DNA from 2 places in the Paenibacillus sp. DRB1-1 genome. Region 1 is predicted to be linked to the other one. Evidence: riboswitches for the same ligand, from Rfam matches in the RefSeq annotation. Region 1 holds a riboswitch; the other holds the start of a gene.
The links. Region 1 has a riboswitch for ZMP and ZTP ahead of ACQW03_RS06745 (bifunctional 5,10-methylenetetrahydrofolate dehydrogenase/5,10-methenyltetrahydrofolate cyclohydrolase). Riboswitches for the same ligand answer to the same signal wherever they lie in the genome.

Region 1 (8,173 bases):
AAGAAAATCGTATTTTATGATGACAGCTATGTTACTTGTATTGTCTGTATTCATCAGCGCTTGCGGCGGAAATAACAATGGAAGTAATCCGGCTTCATCTTCAGGAGATAAGCAAGAGTCGGCTACTACTGGAGAGACTAGAAGCTTTAAAACGGTTAAAGGGGATATTCAAATTCCTGCTAAGCCCCAGCGCATTGTAACGGATTTTTACGGCGGAGAATTGCTGTCCGTGGGTGCTAACGTGGTGGGTGTGGAGCCGACTGCGTTTCAAAATCCTTTTCTGACCGATTTGCTGAAGGAAAAAGGAACCAAAGAGGTGGGTGATCCGACCAATTTGGAAAAGACGCTGGAACTCAAACCCGATCTGATCGTGGTTATGAAGGATACGAATTATGAGGCTCTTTCAAAAATCGCACCTACCCTGTACATTCCGTACGGTACGACGACTAATATCTATGATACGGTCAAGCTGTTCGGCGATATCACCGGGGAAAAGGAGAAGGCTGAGCAATTTATTGCTGCATTTGATAAAAAGGCCGCTGAAGGTCGCGCACGTCTTAAAGGTGTGATTGACGAAAAGGCGACTTTCGGTCTGTATGAGCTGACGGACAAAAACGCACTTTGGATCTTTGGCGACAATGCGGGGCGGGGCGGTCAAGCTGTGTACAATGCGCTCAAACTGAACATGCCAAAGAAAACAGCTAACTCCAAGGAACAAACGGTGCAGCTTTCGATGGAGGTATTGCCACAGTATGACGCAGATTATATGTTCCTGACTACGTATGACCCGGAGAAAAAGGGTGACGCGCTCAAGCAACTGAAATCGTCCGCTGTGTGGGGGAATCTTCCTGCGGTAAAGAACAATAGAGTGTTCTTTAACGATTTTGATACATATTATCGCTATGATCCAATCGCTATTACCGGGCAAATTGATATGATCGTAGATATGCTGGTCGAAAGAGAAAAAGAGAATAAAGCTAAACAATAGGTGTGAGATTCTGCGTTGTGACGAATTGTCCAAAACAGATAGGAATTCGTATAATATACGCAGTATCTAGCAATAAAAACCAGTCCAACATGAATCATGTTTGGACTGGTTTTTTATTTACTATTTCGTCGTAATTTCGATAGTATCTTCTTTTTGTATCCAATCAGTTATTTTTTGAAGAAATGTTTTGGAACAGGTTAAACACGGTTATGAGCAGACTAATTCGCTATTCGACTGCGCACCATCAACAAGGTTTGGTCTTTGATTTGTCCGATTTCACGGATGAGTGCGGCTGTCTTGGTCTCATAGGAGTATTTGACGTCCAAGTCTTTCAGCGAAGCAAGGTTAATGTCGACGGTAAGCAGGGCAGATTGAGCTGCTGCTTCGAACAGGATCGCGCCGATGCCAAGATCCGAAATCACATTTTTATTGGACATTTCCACAATGTTATAGGCTTGCGATAATCCGTCCCGGCATACTTCCAGCAGACGCATGGGTACCTCAATGGCAGCGATCACCGCTGTCTGTAAGGAATGGGTACGATAGCGCTTTTCTTCGTCTGTTTCCTTGGGCAAGCGCAGTGCGGTCATGTACTGTTCAAAGGATTGGATGTCTGCGACCATTAGTTCCTCACAATGTGTAGACAATCTTTCCATGCTACTAATGACATCCGTGATTTGTTCATGGATGTGCGCATATTTTTCTCCTTGTGAAAGGTTGGCGGTCATGGAGGTCATAGCCGCGCCTAGTGCCGCAGCCAATGCGGATACACTTCCTCCGCCGGGGGTAGGCGCTGCACTTGCAGCCTCTTTCAGAAAATGTCCGATGGAATTGTTCCACGACAGTTCACTCATGAATAGACCACCTCTCTGGAGTAGTGTTGCAGATGTATCGCTTTGAGCAGATTTTTGTACAAAATCGCAGTCGTTAAGGTGCCAACACCGCCGGGAACCGGAGAAATGGCATGTACCTTTTCACCCACGTTTGAAGCAGCGTCACCCACGATTTTTCCTTCCAGCGTCTCGTTAATTCCTGCATCCACGAGAATCAGACCAGGATGGACCATATCCTGCGTAATCACATCAGGGCATCCGACTGCAACGAAGGCAATGTCTGCATGGCTCAGATGCTCTGCAATATCACGCGTACCTGCATGACAGGCGGTAACGGTGGCATTTTCTCTTTGCAACATGTGGAAAAGGGGAAGTCCCACTGTCTGCCCGATGCCCACGAGAGTGACATTTTTGCCTGCCAAGGTGTGACCGTAATGCTTGAGCAGCTCGATACAGGCTTGAGGTGTTGCGGGATATAGTCCGGCGTCACCTGTTACGGTAGCCAGCTTGTTATCAGGTGTTATTCCATCAATATCCTTGTAGGGGGCGATGGATTGTTTAATAACGGAGGCAGAAAGATGTTGGGGAAGCGGCAGTTCCAGCATAATGCCATGTACATGGGATGCATCGTTCAGTCTGCCGATCAGGTGCAGTAGCTCGGCTTCGCTAACATGACGATCAAAAGTATGGAGATGAAATGAGATGCCCAGCTTCTCCGCTATTTTTTGCTTGGTCCGTGCATAGTATGCAGATGCCGGATCGCCTTCTACCAATAGGGCCGCCAGATGGGGACGGTGTCCTTGCTGCTTCATTTTTTCTACCTGTGAACGGATCGTTGCATATACTTGCTCAGCTGCTTCTTTGGATTTCATGATTATAGCCATCGTCCGAGCCTCCTCTGAATTTATCGCATGATTTATCAACAGGGTGTCATGGTCTTAAAACGAAAAAAAGTATTTGCACAAGGTCGTCAAGACAGACGAATCCTCTGCAAATACTTCTCCCAGGCGAACGGTACGCTTTTTTTGTATGCTCCCTCGTGGTTCATTCCACTGACTTCGCCAGTCACATACAGCGTTATTATGTCTTATATTTTAACAAATAATCATCAGAAAAGAAACCCGCGAACATTTGGAAAACGGGTTGTGTTACTTGTCTATATGACAGATGTCATATACCCGAGCTGACGTTTATGACTACAGCGCCTAGAGGCTTTACCTTATACTGAGATTAGATCAACATGTACGCCTAACAGGATCAAGGTATAGGCGTCATTTTAAAGGAGGATCTTAATGAGTATGACACAACTCCCATTAGCCCAATTGAAAAAAAATATGGCTCCCTATGAGAAAATAAACACAAAATCCAGCGTTCTGCAACTCATCAATACCTTGGGTCCACTGATCCTATTGTGGTATGCTGCTTATCTTAGTCTGTCGGTTTCGTACTGGCTCACACTTCCAATTGCCATTGTTGCATCGGGGTTTGTGGTACGGACGTTTATTATTTTTCATGATTGTGGTCATCAATCCTTCTTCAAAAGCCGCAAGCTGAACGACATTGTGGGAACGATTACAGGCATTATTACGCTCTGTCCTTATCACCAATGGAAAAATAGTCACGCGATCCACCATGCAACCAGCAGTAATCTGGATAAAAGAGGCACAGGTGACATGTGGGTGCTTACAGTAGAAGAGTACACAGAGGCTTCCACATGGACACGGTTGGCCTATCGCATATATCGAAATCCTTGGGTTATGTTCGGACTAGGTCCGATCTATACTTTTTTGATTTCCTACCGGTTTAATATCAAGACAGCCAAACGCAAGGAAAAAATGAACACCTATGTGACGAATATATCCATCGTTGTATTGTACGCACTGTTGTCATGGGCTATTGGATGGCAGGCCTTCCTTCTCGTACAGGCACCTATCTTTTTTGTATCTGGTATGTTGGGAATCTGGCTGTTCTATGTACAACACCAATTTGAGGATTCGTATTTTGAGCATGATGAAGAGTGGAGTTATATTAATGCAGCCGTAGAAGGCAGTTCTTACTACAAGCTTCCTAAAGTATTGCAATGGATTACGGGCAATATCGGATTTCATCACGTTCATCACTTGAGTCCTAAAGTGCCAAATTATAATTTGGAAAAAGCGCATGAAGCGACACCGTTACTTCAAAAGGCAACCACGATCACAGTGAGTAGCAGTCTGCAATCTTTGAAGTTCCGACTTTGGGATGAAAATACGAAAACCTTTTTGACCTTTAAACAAGTGAAGCCGCTCCTCAGCAAACGTGTTGCAGTTACGAAACCCATCCCTACACCTGTTGTAAGCACAGAAAGAAAATAACTTTGTACAAAACTTGGTATGATAAGATAAGGGATATAAGTCATGTGAAGTAGAAGAGGGTGGCAGGATGCAAAAATGGTATCAGATTTTCCAAAGAAATACAGGGATTAGCCCTTATGTGTGGGTCGTCTTTTATATCCTGCCCTTTTACTACTTTAGCTCTTCATCTACAAGTCATATTATTCTGGGTACTGCTATTATTTTGGTATTCTTTGCATGTTATGTATTGGCTTTTGTCTCAAAAGGCTGGCTCATATACTTTTGGACCAGTGTACAGATTGCCATATCGATTACCATGACACTGCTGTTTAGCTATATGTATTTTTCCATATTTATCGCCTATTTGATCGGTAATATTAAAAGTAAGGCTGCATTTACGACGCTGTATATAATTTTAATGGTTATTACGATTGGATTGATCAATTACGGTTTTGTATCTCAGAATCCCGTCTTTATTAAACAGATTCCTTTTATCCTGCTCAATCTGATCGGTGTGATTCTCCTTCCGATTACGAATTTTAATCGCAACAAAAGCGATCGGCTCCAGGTCCAATTAGAGGATGCCAATAAGAAAATATCGGAATTGATTAAGCTGGAGGAACGGCAAAGAATTGCGCGTGATCTGCACGATACCTTAGGTCAGAAGCTGTCACTCATCGGGTTGAAGAGCGATTTGGCGGGCAAACTGATGGATCAGTACCCGGAGCGGGCTCATGCTGAAATTAACGATGTTCGTCTCACGGCGAGAAGCGCGTTAAAAGAGGTGCGGGAAATGGTTACTCAAATGCGCGGTATGCGACTAGAGGATGAGCTGTTACGTATTCGGCAGATCTTAAAGGCTGCTCACATTGAATTGACCTTGGAGGGCGACCCGAAGCTGGAGCATACATCATTAATGAATGAAAATGTACTTAGTATGTGTATGAAGGAAGCAGTGACAAATGTGGTTAAGCACAGTGGAGCCACCGCTTGTTCCATCACTATTGAGCCGTCTCGTAAGGAATTAACCCTTCGGATTCAGGATAATGGAGTCGGTGCTACGGGGGAAAATGGGGCCTTTCGGGGAAATGGCCTGAAAGGAATGAAGGAAAGGCTCGAATTCGTGAACGGATGTATGGAGCTGCGTTCAGATCAGGGAACGACCTTGGTCATTAAAGTGCCCAATATCACTGAAAAGCCGAATGAGGAGGTGGGGCCATGATTCGAATTGTTATCGCGGAGGACCAGCGTATGCTGCTGGGTGCTCTAGCCTCCCTGCTAGACTTGGAAGAGGACATGAAAGTAGTCGGAAAAGCAAGCAACGGGGAAGAAGCTATAGAACTGGTGAAGCTGCACCAGCCAGATATATGCATTATGGACATCGAAATGCCGATTAAGAGCGGATTGGATGCGGCTGAGGAACTCAAAGCCTTGAACTGCAAGGTACTGATTTTAACTACGTTTGCTCGCCCCGGGTATTTTGAACGAGCGATCAAGGCGGGGACACACGGTTATTTGCTCAAGGACAGTCCTAGTGAAGAGCTGGCTTCCTCCATTCGAAGTATTATGGCAGGTCGACGTATTTACGCTCCAGAACTAGTCGATGATGCTTATGCCGAAGTCAACCCGCTAACAGAGCGTGAAAAGACCGTTTTAGCGCTCATCGCTGACGGAAAGAATACAAAAGAGATTGCTGGTGAACTGTATTTAACGACAGGGACGGTGCGCAATTATATTTCAGTCATTCTCGATAAGCTGGGTGTCAGTAACCGGATCGAGGCAATTACACGTTTTAATGAAAAAGGTTGGTTTAAATGAGAAACAGGGACGCTATGAAGCAAAATGTAGCGCTCTGTTTTTTTTGTTTTATCCATAGATTTGGTATGCCTTTAGCGTACTACCTTGTGATACAATAGGATAGTTGTCCACAGGATGGACTGGAGTACAAGGAGGAGCAGAACTGCATGAAACAAGCCCCATTTATAGCCGTTGAAGGGCCAATCGGAGCAGGTAAAACGACGTTAGCTTCGATGCTTTCAACCGAGCTACATTTACCGATAATCAAAGAGATTGTCGAGGAGAACCCATTTCTCGATAAATTTTATCAAAATATAGATGAGTGGAGTTTTCAGCTGGAAATGTTCTTTCTCTGCAATCGGTATAAGCAGTTGGAGGATACTGGTCTGCAATATATCGAGAAAGCTCAGCCCGTTATTTCTGATTACCATATCTACAAGAACTTAATTTTTGCTGAACGTACGCTTAAGGGTGTGAAGCTCGAAAAATATCGTCAAATCTATCATCTGCTCACAGATGATATGCCTAAGCCGGACATTATCATTTATATTAAAGCAGATTTGGATACCTTGCTTGGGAGAATTCGCAAGCGTGCACGCTCTTTTGAACAGGAGATGGACCCCGCCTATCTGGAGCAATTGATAATAGATTATGATAAAGGCATTCAGTTTCTCGCTGAACAGTCCCCTTCCCCTCGTATATTGACCGTGAACGGGAATGAAATTGATTTTGTAGAAAATCAGGCACAATTTAAACAAATTGTTTCCGATGTAAAGGAGCTTATATAGTGAATAATTACAATATTCCTGCGAATGCCCTGATTACGGTAGCGGGTACAGTGGGTGTAGGTAAATCCACGCTGACTGGTGCTTTGGCCGGACGCCTTGGTTTTAAAACCTCTTTGGAGCAGGTCGATCATAATCCCTATCTGGAGAAATTTTATCACGATTTCGAAAGATGGAGCTTTCATTTGCAAATTTATTTTCTCGCGGAACGCTTCAAGGAACAAAAGAATATTTTCTTGTCTGGTGGAGGTTTTGTGCAGGATCGTTCTATTTATGAGGACACAGGCATTTTTGCGAAAATGCATGCCGATCAGGGAACGATGAACCCTACCGATTATGAAACGTATACTAGCCTGTTTGAGGCGATGGTGATGACACCGTTTTTCCCGCACCCTGATGTGTTGATCTATTTGGAAGGCAGCTTGCCCTCCATACTGAGTCGGATTGAGGAGCGCGGTCGCGAGATGGAGATCCAGACCGAGCGTTCTTATTGGGAGCAAATGCATCGCAGATATTCCAATTGGATCAACGAATTTGATGCCTGTCCTGTACTGCGTCTGAACATTGATGAATATGATGTACACGACCCAGCTTCCATGGATGCCATTTTGGAAGAAGTAGGAAAAGTGATATCAAAAAAATAGAGATATAACCCCAAATAAATAACAGGGACTGTGGTACAATCAGTATAAATCATGCTGATAGACTACAGTCTTTTTTTGTCGAATGAACATGTTAAAGCATGAGATATGACTAACGGTATAGTGGACAAGTTTAGGCTGGAATGCGAGAATAGGTACATATGAATTGTAATGACTCACGGGAAGGATGGGATACTGTGATGCGTTTTGGTATTGTTGGAACCAACTGGATAACAGAGAGGTTTATTCAAGCTGCGATGGAGACGGACGAATTTTCCCTGACGGCGGTGTACTCACGCACAGAGGATAAGGGCAAAGCTTTTGCTGACAAATATAATAGCCAGCCGGAGGTTTTTACAGATCTGGCGCAAATGGCCGCAAGTGATCAGGTCGATGCCGTATATATTGCCAGCCCCAATTCCTTACATGCGGAGCAGGCGATCTTATGTATGAATCACGGAAAGCACGTGTTGTGTGAGAAACCTTTTGCGTCTAATACAGCAGAGGTGAAGAGCATGATCGAAGCCGCGCGCAACAACGATGTTCTGCTGATGGAGGCCGTTAAATCCACACTTATGCCTAACTTTAAAATAATAAAGGATCATATGTATAAAATAGGCCGGGTTCGGCGTTATTTTGCAAGCTACTGTCAATACTCCTCACGCTTTGATGCTTTTAAGCAAGGTAAGGTATTGAATGCGTTTAATCCGGCCTTTTCCAATGGTTCCTTGATGGACCTTGGAGTGTATTGTTTGTATCCTATGGTGACTTTGTTCGGCAAACCTGAGGAGGTTCG
Region 2 (8,173 bases), 1.5 Mb from region 1:
CCTTCAGCTTATTTAGCGGTTCCGAAATCTCTACTTTGAATTGATAAATGTGTATTGTTTTCGTCTCACTCTGTTTAGCCTTCGTATTTCCACAACCTGCAAGTGTACATGCGAGCAGCACCATCAAGGAGATGACAAGTAACGCTGTTTTTTTCATCGGTTATCCCTCCCTTCAGCCTTTGACCGCACCGGCTGCAATGCCAGAAACGATGTATTTTTGCATCACCAGAAAAAACACAACAACTGGCGTGATCCCCAACACCAGTGCTGGCAACGCCAAGTCCCATTGCTTGGTGTACTGACCAAACAACATATAGGTTGCAATCGGAATGGTGCGCAGCTCAGGATCATTCAAAATGAGCGAAGGCAATAGGTAGTCATTCCAGATCCATAAGGTATTCAAAATAAGTACAGTTACGAACATAGGCAGCAGCAGTGGACAAACGATGCGAAAGAACACCCCGTACCGGGATGAACCGTCCACCCTTGCTGCCTGCTCGATCTCAATAGGTACCGTTTTAATAAAGCCATGAAAAAGAAAAACGGATAAAGGCGCTCCAAAACCCAGATAACATAAGATCAGTCCTGGTATACTGTTGTTCAAGCTCAATACGTTGGACACTTCCATAAGCGGCAACATAATCGATTGAAAGGGAACTACCATCGCAGCCACAAGCAAACCGAATAGGAACCGATTAAAAAGAGTGTCATGCCGAACCATCTGGTAAGCGGCCATCGAGCTGATTAGAAGCAAAAGCGCATTACAGACGATCGTGACAATCAGTGAATTCCCCAGTGCTGTGGGAAAGTTTATTTTATTCCAGGCATTAGCATAGTTTTCAAAACGGAAGGTTGTCGGCCACGAAGCGGAATGGGCCAAAATGTCGCCAAAGGATTTAACGGAGTTTACGAGCAAAAAATAGAACGGAACCAGAAAGATTAACCCGATCACAATAAGCAATATTTCAGCAACCCATGTGCCCAAGCGATAGTTTGACGTTTTTCCCATTACATTTCGACCTCCTTTTTCTTCGTGAGACGCACCTGAATGCTGGTAATGATCGCAACGACCACAAAGAAAATCATAGCTTTGGCAGTCCCTAATCCAAGTCGATTATTTGTAAACGCTTCATTATATATGTCCAACGCTACAGACTCTGTCGACTTGAAAGGTCCCCCCTTCGTGAGAGCCAAATTCAACTCAAATACTTTAAAGGACCAGGATATCGCCAGGAACAAGCAGACAGTCACCGCTGGCATAATAAGTGGCACTACGATATGACGCAAAATCTGTCTTCGGCTCGCACCGTCGATTTGGGCCGATTCAATAAGGGCATGCGGGACATTATTTAACGAGGATATGTAAATAACCATGAGATAACCTGCATATTGCCACACAAACACTATGACAGTTCCCCAAAAAGCAGTTGGCCCATCACCCAGCCACGGCAGTTTAAAAAAGGAAAGCCCTGTTGCCTCCCCTACTGCAGAAAAGCCCCGTACAAATATAAATTGCCAAATAAAGCCGAGCAGCAAGCCGCCAATCATATTGGGCATAAAAAATACAGTTCGCAGTGCATTACGGGTACGCAACGGTTTGGTAAGTGCATAGGCTAGGAAAAAACCAATCAGGTTCGTCAGAATGACACCACATACGGTAAACCGGACCGTAAACCAGAACGCATTACGGAAATCTGGATCATCCCTAAAAATATGAACGTAATTCCCTAGCCCGAGCCATCGAATATTTTCAGATACTCCATCCCAGTTCGTCATGGAATAATACAACCCCAGCAGGAACGGAATGACCATAATCAAGACGAAAAACAACGCCATCGGTCCTACAAATACGATTTGCTGCAATAATTGCGCGGATTTTCTTTGACTCAATGCAATCACTCCTTTGTCGTAGATCATGAAGGAACGCGCGCCATAAACCCTTACTGTAATCGCTTATTACCCAAAAATGTAAGTTTCGAGTCGTTCGGAAGCAAAAAAAGGCTGTTCTCCTCCGGCTTAAGGAAGGAAAACAGCCTATAACATAAAGATTATGAATGTCGATGAATTAGTATTGAGTTCCTGGATAAATTGGGAACTTATCTGTCAACTCGCCAACCGCTTGGCTTGCTTTGGACAATACAGTATCATCTTTCGGGTTTTTAAGGGTTTCGGCAATGATTTTACCGATTTTGACCATAGCCTCTTCATCCATACCACGAGATGTTGCAGCAGGTGTACCAATACGAATTCCGCTTGTTACGAATGGACTGGTCGGGTCAAAAGGAATCGCGTTTTTATTGACTGTGATGCCCACGGAATCCAATACATGCTCCGCTTCTTTACCTGTGATATTCAAATTGCGCGTATCCAACAGCATCAGATGGTTATCCGTACCACCAGATACAATGTTAATCCCCTCAGCCAGCAGTGTTTCAGCCAGCACCTGTGCGTTGCGAACTACGTTTTGCGCATAGGTTTTGAACGATGGCTGGAGCGCTTCACCCAAAGCAACCGCTTTGGACGCGATCACATGCATCAGTGGCCCCCCTTGAGTACCAGGGAAAATAGCTTTATCAATCGCTTGCGCCCATGCTTTACGAGTCAGAATCAGACCCCCACGCGGACCACGTAGCGTTTTGTGTGTCGTTGTTGTTACAAATTGGGCATGCGGAACTGGACTTGGGTGAATTCCCGCTGCCACAAGACCTGCGATATGTGCCATATCCACCATGAACAAAGCACCTACATCATTGGCAATGGAAGCAAAAGCTTCAAAATCAATAGTACGCGGATATGCACTCGCGCCAGCTACAATCAGACGAGGGCGGTGCTTAAAGGCTGCCTTGCGCACTTCATCGTAGTCGATGCGGAAGTTGTCTTCGCGCACACCATAGGCAGCAAAGTTATACAACAAGCCGGAGGCGTTTACCGGACTTCCGTGTGTTAAATGACCACCATGCGCCAGATTCATACCCAGTACAGTATCTCCAGGTTTGAGAGCTGCCAGATACACCGCCATATTGGCTTGTGCTCCAGAGTGAGGCTGCACGTTAGCATGCTCGGCGCCGAACAGTTCTTTCGCGCGGTCACGTGCGATGTCTTCAACGATATCTACATGCTCACAGCCACCATAGTAGCGCTTGTTCGGATAACCTTCAGCATATTTATTCGTCAGCACGGAGCCCATGGCTTCCATTACTGCTTCACTGACAATGTTCTCGGATGCGATTAGCTCGATATTGTGGCGTTGCCGTTTCAGTTCAAGTCCCATTGCTTCCATCACTGCCGGGTCACTTTTACGCAGGTGTTCCATCATGATTGATTACTCCCTCTCCATAGTCAATTGTTGGGTATACAAGCAAACGCCTGCTCCTCTGTTGGGTACCTCATCATCAATGCAAAAAAGATTAGTACAAACATGCCGCCTTGCCAAATGCTAATCGCAGTTTCCGCCGACTTCTTGCTCCAGACTGTACACCGCCCGTTGTCCGCCAATAAGTGGAGGACGGGTGAACGCTGCTGTCACACGTGCTTCGCCAATCCAGCGAAGGCTTGGGCGAAACGGAACGGCAATGGGGCGCAGATGCATGCCAATCAGCGTTTCGCCGATGTCTATCCCGGCATGAGCCTGCACGTTCGCCGCCAAACACGCGTCGATCATAGAACGATAGGCGACGGTAGCCATAGAGCCTCCTGCTGTACGAACAGGAACAGCTGCAACCTCCATCAGTCCCCATCGCTCCAGCACAGCCCGTTCAACGACCAGCGCTCGATTCAAATGCTCACAGCATTGAAACGCCACATCAAAGCCATACTCCCTGCGAACGGACTCTACTCCAGACAACAGTTGCTGAGCCACATCGAGCGCTCCCGCCGTACCAATCCGACTTCCAGCCACTTCACTTGTGCTAACGCCAATAACCAGCAGGCGACCAGCCTTGAGACTGGCTGCTTCTGCGATTTCCCGCACGACAGAAGTGGTCTGTGCTTCCAGCGGAATCTCATGATCTAATTGTTCCACCATTGGAACCTCCTTTGGTTGAACAGCCTCTCAGAGACTAGGCACGGTCTCATGCCCCAAGTTCAACACACTCTCTCCTGATCACAATCTGACTATATTATAGCCGATGTTTCAGATTTCGAGCAGAAAAAATGGAAGAACCTTTAATGGAATCAACCCTCAGCTAAAAATCTGGCATAACTTGTATATGAAAAAAAGAGCAGTCCACACCTATGTGGAATTGCTCTTTTGCCCAGGCGACCGGCCGTATATCCGATGCTCCATCGTGGTTAATCCCACTTTTGTCGCCAGTCACATCGGATTCTCATTTTTCCACCTTATCTTAACGGATTAACCGCCGAAAATCAACAGATTCCGTACAAACAGATGAGTAATACCAATTTTATTCGGAAGAAGCCTTTAGCTTGTCCAGCAGCTTATGCAGCGCCGTACGGATTTCCGCAGCTGTGACATCGTAATCTTCCCGCGAACCGCCAAACGGATCAGAAATATCAAAGCCCGGAATCCGTTGGTGTAATTCAATCATTCGTTCACGCTCCTGCGCCGATAGCTCTTGTCCGAGTGAAGCCATCAACTGCTGTGAAGCATATAAACCGTCCAACTCCTGTACATCATTCAACACCGCATCCCGGTTCTCCACATATTCCTTAAGCGTAAATACTTTGCCCGCCGTTTGGGGAAAGCGCTGAATTACGTGCTGTTTATGTCCTTGCGTCAAGGTTAAGATCAGATGCGCCCACCCGGCAAGCTCGTCGCTCAAAGGGGTGGAAGTGATCTGGTCGGATATATCATGATCACGTAGAACCGCCTCTGCATGTCGGGATATCGGCGTGCCTTCCATCGCGGCTACTCCCGCAGAACGCACTTCCAGTTCTAGCCCATGCTCAGCAGCCAACTTACGCAGCATCCCTTCAGCCATTGGACTGCGACAGGTATTCCCTGTGCATACGAATAAGATATTCTTCAACGTTTTCACCCCCCGTATGTTAAAAAAATATATAAACAGAGGATTACTATAATTCTAATCCCTTACTATAATCCTGCATTTATTTTACACTGTCTACGCTAAAATCAAAACATAAACATAAAGCCGAATGCCAGCAAAATGGCACCGCCCACTGCTTCTCCATAATCTCCTAGATTGCGGCTGACCTTGCGACCCAGCAACAAGCCCAACATCGCCATTGCTCCCCCGCAAAAACCAAACGCCAGAACGGACAGCACCAGATCACTCTGGAACATACCCAGTGACACCCCTACAGAAAATGAGTCAACGCTCACCCCAAGTGCAAACAGCAAAAGGCCTAAAGGCGAACGATGATCCAACACCTGTACGCCGTCCCCTTTAAAGGAATTATACACCATATGCCCGCCCAAAAGGATGAGTAGACCCCCTGCGAAGTAGGCCGTCACATGACCTAATAAAGAACTCATATAATGGCCTGTGAACATTCCCAGCAATGGCATCAGAATGTGAAAAAAGCCAATAACAGTACTGATGCGCAGCACGTCTCGCAGGCGTATCCCCTTCATGCCGATCCCTACGCCCAGCGATAACGCATCCATTCCTAGCGCTACCGCCATGATCAGAATCGTTACAACCTGCCCGGCATGGGCAGAGGCTGCCAGCATACTCCATCCCTCCATTATCCGTCTGTTCTTGTACACGTTATGCGGACAAGGGGGAAATCAGTACAAGCATACACTGAAAGTACCCCATACCGAGACGAGGAAGGAGGAAAATTTAATATAAGAGGCTCTGATTCGACAGAAGCTACAAGCGGACGATTCGGTGACCTGCCGCTTTAAGCAGGCGGTTCATGACGGCGTCTCCCAATCCTTTCGGCGGACAGGATTCCGACAAAATGTAGGTGACGCCGTCCTCGTCGCAGCAGCGCAGCACGCCATACAGGCGCTGCGCTGCCTCATGGAGCGCTTCCAGCTTGCCTAGCGTGTAGACGCGCTCTCCGGCGTAGCCGGCGGCATGCTCGTCGAACGCGAGCACTGCCGTGCGCTCCCCGCGCGCGGAAGCCTCCGCCAGCGCGGCGCGAATCCAGCCCGTCACCTCAACGGACGACGGGCCTTGTACCACGCTCAAGCGGCCTCGCGGCGCGTAGTGCGTGTACTTCATGCCTGGCGAGCGCGGCGCCGGGCTGTCCGCGTCTTCCCCAGGCGTAGCGGCCAACGCCGGGTCCAGCACGACAGCGCGAGCAACCGCAGCGAGCTGCTCGGCCGTCACGCCGCCGGGACGCAGAATGGTGACGGTTCCGTCGTCACCCGCCTGCACCACCGTGGACTCCAGCCCCACCCCCGTGGGACCTCCGTCTAAAATGCCGCCGATGCGGCCCTCCAGATCCTCCCGCACATGCTGTGCAAGGGTGGGGCTGGGCCTTCCCGACCGGTTGGCGCTTGGCGCAGCCAGCGGACAACCCGCTTCAGCGATCAAACGAAGCGCTATCGGATGATCCGGCATGCGCACACCAACCGTGTCCAGTCCGGCTGTCACACGCGATGACAGTGCCTGCGGCACCACTGGCAATACGAGAGTCAACGGTCCCGGCCAGAACATATTCATCAGCGCTCGGGCTGTATCGTTTATTTCTGCTACCATACCCTCTAATTGATCAACATCAGAAATATGTACAATGAGCGGGTTATCGGAGGGGCGCCCTTTGGCAGTGAATACCGCCTCCACCGCTTTTGTACTACGAGCATCGGCCCCCAGGCCGTACACGGTCTCCGTAGGAAAGGCTACCGTCTCTCCAGCTTGGAGGAGTAAGGCGGCCTCGCGTATGCCCTTTTCCGCCGCGATCCGAGTCTGTTCATCCCAAATTTCATCAGAAACATCCCCGTCAGTGTTGCTCACAGGAACCAAACATCTTACATCCCACCATTGTGTATGGGAAGACTTCAATGCCTGCTTCAGCTCGCGAATTCCCTGTTCACCTAGCTTTTGCTCAGGTTTTTCCTTTTGCACAAATTCTCCACGCAAGTCTTGCATTTGATTCGATTTATCGCTCATTCAGATCATCCCATATCTTATTGTCATACAAGCCAGTTATTTCGTTTGATCCCCATAAAGCTACTTTGAAAGATCAGTTCATTTGGCTCTGCCATGTGTATATCTATCGTAAGTTCCATTATAGCATATGGGGAAACTTACACTCCTCAACGTTTAGGCAAACAAGCCACTCACCCAGCTACACAGTCCCGCAAGTGCATCCCACAGAAAAAAACGTACTTCCGGCTCCTTGTCAGCGGCATTCGTCCGACTTTCTCCGTGATCCGTTTTTGCTGATACCGTTTGTGCCGCTGCTTCCCCACTGCCTGCATCAATAAAGCACAGCGGAGGAAACAGCACGCACCACCAATTTTGCCCTTTTCCTTGCCCCAGCGTAACCCGAAGCGCTTCATAATTCCCTGCTGGGTAGACCAGACCACCGTACATTTTCGTTGGGAAAGGTACGCTCGCCAGTTCCACCTGATGATCATATGCAATGCCGCGACGAGCCAGTTCCGTACCTACCAAACGGTCAATTTCAGGTAAATGAGCACCAATCAATGATCTAGCTTGATCTAAGCTTTGCGGGTTTTCCAGCTCACCCACCCAGGCATTCATCTGCTGTACAATAGCGTCCCGTATTTCGCGTTTAACCAGCTGATCCTCCGGACGATCCGAGTTGGCCAAAATACGCAGTCGAATGGAGTCATGTGGAATCACATTCAGCCCTGTTGTAGCTACTCCTGATGCTAAGGTTCCTCTTGTTCCAGTGGTCATAGCAGCATCCGTCTTTTGACCTTCCCAAGACATCATTAATATCGAAATACAAAATAGTATCATTGCAGCTTGCTTGATCCAATTTCTCATCTTCGTCTCCCCCAAACCCAAACTCTATCATGTCTATCAGTCTGTCCGGTTTGGGAGAGTCTAAACCTATAATTCTTGTAAAAGATTCAGGAACACTTTACAGATTTTCTTCAATATACCCTTAAACCATGCTACACCAAGCTTCTGACCCTCACCGAGGAATATGAAAAAGCCCAGATTTCACAATCTGGACTCTCTCGTTGCACCGTTTCAACTCACACAAATACCAATCATTATCTAGCCACATTCCACCTATACTAGGCTTTTTTCGCCTTCGTCAAGCT

Region 2: linked by a shared signal. The riboswitch ahead of ACQW03_RS13580 (TIGR01440 family protein) and the one ahead of ACQW03_RS06745 (bifunctional 5,10-methylenetetrahydrofolate dehydrogenase/5,10-methenyltetrahydrofolate cyclohydrolase) in region 1 are both predicted to bind ZMP and ZTP.

The regions. Positions count from the first base shown of each region.
Region 1 covers NZ_JBODQH010000001.1:1,545,152-1,553,324, reverse strand. The annotation lists gene ACQW03_RS06755 (ABC transporter substrate-binding protein) at 1-988, shown strand, start outside; gene ACQW03_RS06750 (cyclodeaminase/cyclohydrolase family protein) at 1,207-1,842, opposite strand; gene ACQW03_RS06745 (bifunctional 5,10-methylenetetrahydrofolate dehydrogenase/5,10-methenyltetrahydrofolate cyclohydrolase) at 1,839-2,705, opposite strand; ZMP/ZTP riboswitch at 2,816-2,900, opposite strand; gene ACQW03_RS06740 (fatty acid desaturase) at 3,114-4,175, shown strand; gene ACQW03_RS06735 (histidine kinase) at 4,243-5,376, shown strand; gene ACQW03_RS06730 (response regulator transcription factor) at 5,373-5,972, shown strand; gene ACQW03_RS06725 (deoxynucleoside kinase) at 6,119-6,739, shown strand; gene ACQW03_RS06720 (deoxynucleoside kinase) at 6,739-7,380, shown strand; gene ACQW03_RS06715 (Gfo/Idh/MocA family protein) at 7,578-8,173, shown strand, end outside.
Region 2 covers NZ_JBODQH010000001.1:3,049,200-3,057,372, reverse strand. The annotation lists gene ACQW03_RS13600 (ABC transporter substrate-binding protein) at 1-157, opposite strand, end outside; gene ACQW03_RS13595 (carbohydrate ABC transporter permease) at 173-1,009, opposite strand; gene ACQW03_RS13590 (carbohydrate ABC transporter permease) at 1,009-1,917, opposite strand; gene glyA (serine hydroxymethyltransferase) at 2,066-3,316, opposite strand; gene ACQW03_RS13580 (TIGR01440 family protein) at 3,437-4,024, opposite strand; ZMP/ZTP riboswitch at 4,245-4,326, opposite strand; gene ACQW03_RS13575 (low molecular weight protein arginine phosphatase) at 4,404-4,988, opposite strand; gene ACQW03_RS13570 (manganese efflux pump MntP) at 5,093-5,653, opposite strand; gene ACQW03_RS13565 (L-threonylcarbamoyladenylate synthase) at 5,796-7,043, opposite strand; gene spoIIR (stage II sporulation protein R) at 7,197-7,889, opposite strand; gene ACQW03_RS13555 (FtsW/RodA/SpoVE family cell cycle protein) at 8,147-8,173, opposite strand, start outside.